One region of the Comamonas sp. CMM03 genome, then DNA from elsewhere that is predicted to be linked to it. Evidence: predicted binding sites of a transcription regulator. Region 1 holds the regulator's gene; the other holds the start of a gene.
The links. Region 1 encodes HrcA, which represses chaperone genes, less so after heat shock. Its sites were predicted from a motif close to TTAGCACTCNNNNNNNNNGAGTGCTAA; they were not measured.

Region 1 (3,415 bases):
TTTCTTGCGCAGCGTGGCGTAGTAGTTCCAGCCCAGGGGATGCAGAAAACGGATGCCATGGAGCGCACGGCGCACATAGATGCGGTCTCCGTGGCGCAGCGAGGCCAGCGACTGCATATCGAAATTGGCGCTGATGTCGCGCCCGCCCACCACTTCGATCATGACTTCGCCCTGGTCGGGCAGCACGATGGGGCGGTTGGACAGGGTGTGGGGGGCAATGGGGGCCATCACCCAGGCGCCCACGGACGGGTGCAGCAGCGGACCGCCCACCGACAGCGCATAGGCGGTCGAGCCGGTAGGTGTGGCCACGATCAGGCCGTCGGCACGTTGGTTGGAGACGAAACGGCCATCCACCTCCACCCGCAACTCCACCATGCCCGAGGTGCTGCCCCGGTTGACCACCACATCGTTCATGGCCAGGGCCTCGAACACGCATTCATCGCCCCGCATCACGCGGGCTTCGATCAGCGGGCGGCTGTCTTCTTCGTAGCAGCCTTCCAGCATGGCTTGCAGCGTGGGCTGGAAGTTCTCATCCAGCGGGATGTCGGTGACAAAGCCCAGGCGCCCTTGGTTGATGCCGATCAGCGGCGTGCCGTAGCGTGACAGGTGGCGGCTGACGCCCAGCATGGTGCCGTCGCCGCCCATGACCAGGGCCAGATCGCAGGCTTGCCCCAGGGCGTCCACATCCAGACTGCGGTACTGTGCGGGCAGACCCATGTGCAAGGCGGTCTCGGCTTCCACAATCACTTCACAGCCCTGGGTGGTCAGAAAAGCTGCAATATCTTCCAGGGCCTGGCGCGGGCTGTCCTGGGGAAGGCCCGTGGGGGAAGCGACACGGTACTTTCCGATCAGGGCTACATGGCGAAACTTGGACGTCATAAGGGAAATTACATCATTAAAATCGTTCCATGCTCGATGATCGTTCCAAGTTGTTGTTGAAAGCGCTGGTCGAGCGCTACATTGCCGACGGCCAGCCTGTGGGGTCGCGCACGTTGTCGCGCGCCTCCGGCCTGGAACTGTCGCCGGCCACCATCCGCAATGTGATGGCGGATCTGGAGGAACTGGGCCTGATCGTCAGCCCCCACACCTCCGCAGGCCGCGTGCCCACCGCCAAGGGCTACCGGCTGTTTGTGGACACCATGCTGACCGTGAGCCGCGACATGCTGCCTGCGCAGGAACTGGTGCCCGAACAACCGCAGAAGGTGATTGCGAACGCCGCCAACATGCTGTCCAGCCTGTCGCAGTTTGTCGGCGTGGTGATGGCGCCGCGGCGCAGCTCGGTGTTCAAGCACATCGAGTTCGTGAAGCTGTCCGAGCGGCGGGTGCTGGTCATCATCGTGTCGCCGGAAGGCGATGTGCAGAACCGCGTCATCTTCACCGACCATGATTTCTCCGGCTCGCAACTGCTGGAAGCATCCAACTTCCTGAACGCGCACTACGCCGGTCTGGCCATCGAGCAGGTGCGCGAGCGCATGCAGTCCGAAGTGGAGCGCCTGCGCACCGAAGTGGCCAATCTGATGCAGGCGGCGGTCAATGTCAGCGCCGAGGCCATGAACCCCCAGCCCCAGGAGCAGGTCATCATCTCGGGCGAGCGCAATCTGCTGTCGGTGAGCGACTTCTCCAGCGACATGGGCAATCTGCGCAAGGCGTTCGACCTGTTCGAGCAAAAGACCCAGATCCTGCGGCTGCTCGATTTCTCCAGCCAGGCCGAAGGTGTGCGCATCTTCATTGGTGGAGAAAGCCAGGTCGTGCCTTTCGAAGAGCTGTCCGTGGTCAGCGCCCCTTACGAGGTCGATGGCCAGATTGTGGGCACGCTGGGCGTGATCGGCCCCACACGCATGCACTACGACCGGATGATCCAGATCGTGGACATCACCTCCAAGCTGGTCACCAATGCGCTGAGCAGCCGGCGCTAAGCCGTTACAATGCGTGCGCCCTGCCATGCGCCGGGCTGGCAAGGGGCGTTAGCTCAGTTGGTTAGAGCAGAGGACTCATAATCCTTTGGTCGCGGGTTCAAGTCCCTCACGCCCTACCAGTATTTATAAGGAAAGCCTGCTACCTAATTGGTAGCGGGCTTTTTTGATTTTGGAATCTGTAGGCACTTTTGAGGAACGCAGTTCAATGCCGAGTTCTGCGCTGCTGCCTTGAGTCCGCTGAGGTGCCCCTTAGTCCATTTCGTCCATACTTCGGCGCTGTTGCATAAATCAGCCCCAGGCCAGACTTCCCCAGCCCTAGACGTAGCTATGCCACAGCCACCGTCTGTGGGCAGCCCAGCTCCGTGAATCGATTGAGGATGGCGGCTCGGATGTGCAGCTCGTTGACCTGTCTCTCAAACGTGCGTGACATCACTCGTTCACCCAGTCGTTTGATGCAGTGCATCTTGGTTTCCACCAAGCTGCGCCGGTGGTAGCCACTCCAGTTCTTCCAGAGCTTGCGCCCGAGGCGCCTGCATGCGGCGATCGCCGCATTGCGATGTGCAGAGGCCTCGCCTTTGCGCATCCTGGCATTCTTTCTTGGGGGAATGATGGGCTTGGCATTGCGCCGCATGACAGCCGCATGCACGGGCTGGGTGTCATAAGCGCCATCGCCTGTCACCGTCAGAAGTGGCTCATCACCCGGCACTTGCTCCAGCAACTGCGGCAGCACGGCAGCGTCAGTGACGTTGTTGGAGGTGACACAGATAGCCCGCACCTGCAGCGTTTGTGCATCGATGCCGATGTGCAGCTTGCGCCATTGGCGCCGGCGCTACGGCCCATGCTTTTTGCACTTCTACCCGCCTTCACCCAGGAACTTGATGCCTGTGGAGTCAACCAGCAGGTGCAGGCCGGCTGAACTGGGCCGGTATGCCACCTGCACATCCAGATTGCGTTGGCGGCGATACAGCGTGCTGAAGTCGGGAACTGGCCACGGCAGCCCAGACAACGCCAGCAGAGACTGAACAAATCCCGTGGTCTGCCGCAAGGCCAGTCCAAAGAGGTTCTTAATGGTCAGGCAGAACTGGATGGCTGCATCCGAGAACTGCGGGCTGCGCCCGCGTTTGCCGCTGGCAGCGGCAAACCAGGAGATGCCCTTGTCCAACCAGATGGTCAGTGAGCCCCGCGCTATGAGTGCTGCGTTGTATCGCTTCCAGTTGGTGGTGCGGTAGCGGGGCTTGGGTTGCGGAGACTGACTCATCGCCCGAGGCTACCTGAACCCAGGAGCCGATTTGTGCAACAGCGCCGGTGGAATTCAACACCGGGGTGATTCAATCCCGGGCTTCACTCGAGTCAAAAATAAGGGTAAACCCCATGTCCATTATGTGGTTTATTAAGATGCACGTCGTGCCGATTTCGAATCAAAATTCCACTAAACAATTGATATTATTGATTATTTTGTAATTTCAGAAATTTCGGAAATTTATGATTTATTAAGCATT
Region 2 (3,415 bases), 150 kb from region 1:
AATCTGCGGGAATACCTCTTTCTGCCTCCCTTGATCTCTTCAGGCGTCTCCGGACTGTGGCATGTGGTTTTCCACACACTCAGTGCTATTCAACGGGCGCTGAAAGCGCCTGCATTTCGCGTCGAGTGCCGTGTCGCCGGCGCAGGGTCGCCACGGTGTGGGGGGAAACCGTGCTGCTGTCAGATGCGTGCTCTCGCTTGCCTCGTTGGAGCCTTCGGTGGTGTGCTGACTGCATCCCGGTTGCAATCCCGTAAACGCGTCGGTCATTCACGCTTGTGGATGCGCTTTGGAATAGGCTTTTATTTCGTCGAGGGGAGGTGAATGTATGCGGGGTCGTGGCGGCTCAACTTGAGAGACTTTCGTGCGACATGCATGGCGAAGTACAGGCTCGCCATGAGATGCAACCGATAGCGCAAGTCATGGTGCGCATGCACTGTCGACGCCATGGCTGTGCAGGGCCACGCAAGAAAGAAGACCCTGGTCAACGGCGTCAAGCCGACGGTCACTGCGTGTCTGGCATGTCGGCCAAGCAGCATGCCCCACGGCGCATACGCCTATGCTGCCGCAATAGCAGCCAACCGGGGACTGCCCCAGGGAGCCGAACTTTGATCTCCAGAGCACACGGCCTGCAAAGGAGCGAATTTCGTGGTTTGCATCACACGCGCGCTTCCATCTGACGCGCACAGCGCTGGAAGAGCGCATTTGCAGTCCATCCGAACAGCCAGCAGATCCAGCCCGTCCACAGCGTATGGCTCATGAAATGGGCCCCACGAAGCTGTTGGGCACCACCTAGAACGAGGCCTAAAGCGATGGATGCAAGCAGCCACCACCGTGCAAGTTGGGGCTTGTCATCCCGCAATGCAAAGTAACCGGCGATGAAGGCGAAGCCTGTAGACGCCTGGCCTGCGGGAAAGCAATGGCCCCCTCCGCCGTCCGAACGAACCCACCCGGTCCAATGAGAGATGTAGCTGGCCACGCCCCCAAACTGTTCAAGATCCCAGGGGCAACTGGTGTGGTTGCCCGCCTTGAGCAACGCGATCAGACCGCTTGCGCAAAGCGTTACTGCTGTCAGCTGGACCCGGCGGGCAAATGGCAGGTCCTTCAGCGGTCCCCATGGCCAGACAGTGGAGACTGCCAAGGCGAGTACAAACATCCACGCCAATTGCTTCACTCCATCGTGCAGGACAGTGGTCAAAAACCAACTGTCTCTCAAGGGGAAACCTGCCTTGCCACCTACAAGCTGGGCGAAAGGCATGTCGAGGCCTGATACATCCCACAGGACGATCAAAGAAAAAACAGCCAAGGCAATCAGGCTTCGGCGATCTCGGTATTGGGTCATGCCAAGATCGTCGAGTTCTGAACTTAACGTCGTCTTAAGGGCTGGTCCCTGTGTGGGCTAAGGCAGTCCAGTTCGCGGAAATTCGGGTTTGCGTGGAGCCGGCATGCTCCAAAACGGAGGCGGTCGCTGCAACCGTCTGACTTGCCGTCCGGCATCTGCCGCCAACGTATGCAACGACCGGACGCTTTCGGGGCAATTGATCACGCGGTCGGACTGGAGGGGCTCAGTCAACAAGGGCAGAACAGGAGCGGAAGCAAGCATGCGGCCCTTCAGCCTGGCGGACGCGGCTCGGGTTGGGACGGCTGCCGCTGCGACGCGCTCCACGGTATCTCATCCCGTGGGGTCCTGCCCGGATGTTTTCGGAATGGGCATCGCCAAAAGCCACAGGGCCGTTGCGCTTTCCACGAACTTGCTGTGAGAGCCGTTCCTTGCATGGCGTTCCACGGTAACCCTGCTTTTCAAGCGACCTTGGGACTTGAAAGCTTCCGATTTCGCCTTATTATTAGCACTCGTAGGGGTTGAGTGCTAACAAGCCCGGTCCCTCGCCTGTTTAGCCACGCTGGCTTTGCGCAGCGTGGAACGGATAAATCCACTTTGTTGATTTCTAGGAGAAGTGAATGAACCTGCGTCCTCTGCACGACCGCGTGATCGTCAAGCGCCTTGAGAACGAAACCAAGACGGCTTCGGGCATTTATATCCCTGACAACGCCGCCGAAAAGCCTGACCAAGGCGAAGTGCTGGCAGTGGGTCCTGGCAAGCGCAACGACAAGGGCGAACAGATCGCTCTGAACGTGAAGGTCGGCGACCGCGTGCTGTTCGGCAAGTACTCTGGCCAGACTGTCAAGATCGACGGCAACGAGCTGCTGGTGATGAAGGAAGACGACCTGTTCGCAGTCGTCGAGAAGTAAATCACCCGGTGATTTGCCGGTGCCAGAGGCCCGCGGCCCCAGGCACCCGTTCCCCAGCATCCAAACTTTCAAATTCATAGCTGTCTCAGCCCACTGGATGCGCTGAAACAGCCAAATTGAACCCATTTGTAGGAGCCAAACATGGCAGCAAAAGACGTAGTTTTCGGTGGTGAAGCACGTGCACGCATGGTCGAAGGCGTGAACATTCTGGCCAATGCCGTTAAAGTGACCCTGGGCCCCAAGGGCCGCAACGTGGTGCTGGAGCGCTCCTTCGGCGCCCCCACCGTGACCAAGGACGGCGTGTCCGTGGCCAAGGAAGTGGAACTGAAGGACAAGCTGCAGAACATGGGCGCCCAGCTCGTGAAGGAAGTGGCTTCCAAGACCAACGACATCGCCGGTGACGGCACCACCACCGCCACCGTGCTGGCCCAGGCCATCGTGCGCGAAGGCTCCAAGTACGTGGCTGCCGGTCTGAACCCCATGGACCTGAAGCGCGGTATCGACAAGGCTGTCGCCGCCCTGGTGGAAGAGCTGAAGAAGCAATCCAAGGCCACCACCACTTCCAAGGAAATCGCCCAAGTCGGCACCATTTCCGCCAACTCCGACTCCGACGTGGGCGAAATCATTGCCCAAGCCATGGACAAGGTCGGCAAGGAAGGCGTGATCACCGTGGAAGAGGGCAAGTCCCTGGCCAACGAACTGGATGTCGTGGAAGGCATGCAATTCGACCGCGGCTACCTGTCGCCCTACTTCATCAACAACCCCGAAAAGCAAGCCGCGATTCTGGACAACCCCTTCGTGCTGCTGTTCGACAAGAAGATCAGCAACATCCGTGACCTGCTGCCCACCCTGGAGCAAGTTGCCAAGGCTGGCCGTCCCCTGCTGATCATTGCCGAAGACGTCGAAGGCGAAGCCCTGGCGACTCTGGTGGTGAACACCATCCGCGGCATCCTGAAGGTCGTGGCTGTGAAGGCTCCTGGCTTCGGCGACCGTCGCAAGGCCATGCTGGAAGACATCGCCATCCTGACGGGCGGCAAGGTGATCGCCGAGGAAGTCGGCCTGACCCTGGACAAGGTGACCCTGGAAGACCTGGGCCAAGCCCAACGCGTCGAAATCGGCAAGGAAAACACCACCATCATCGACGGTGCTGGCCAAGCTGCTGAAATCG

Region 2: the regulator HrcA is predicted to act here: its motif matches at 1,842-1,868, upstream of groES (co-chaperone GroES).

Annotation. Positions count from the first base shown of each region.
Region 1 is NZ_JAHUXB010000002.1:502,353-505,767, reverse strand. It holds gene KW830_RS09165 (NAD kinase) at 1-879, opposite strand, end outside; gene hrcA (heat-inducible transcriptional repressor HrcA) at 909-1,916, shown strand; tRNA gene KW830_RS09155 (tRNA-Ile) at 1,959-2,035, shown strand; partial or broken gene KW830_RS09150 (IS5 family transposase) at 2,242-3,174, opposite strand.
Region 2 is NZ_JAHUXB010000002.1:651,353-654,767, reverse strand. It holds gene KW830_RS09880 (phosphatase PAP2 family protein) at 656-1,339, opposite strand; gene groES (co-chaperone GroES) at 1,957-2,247, shown strand; gene groL (chaperonin GroEL) at 2,389-3,415, shown strand, end outside.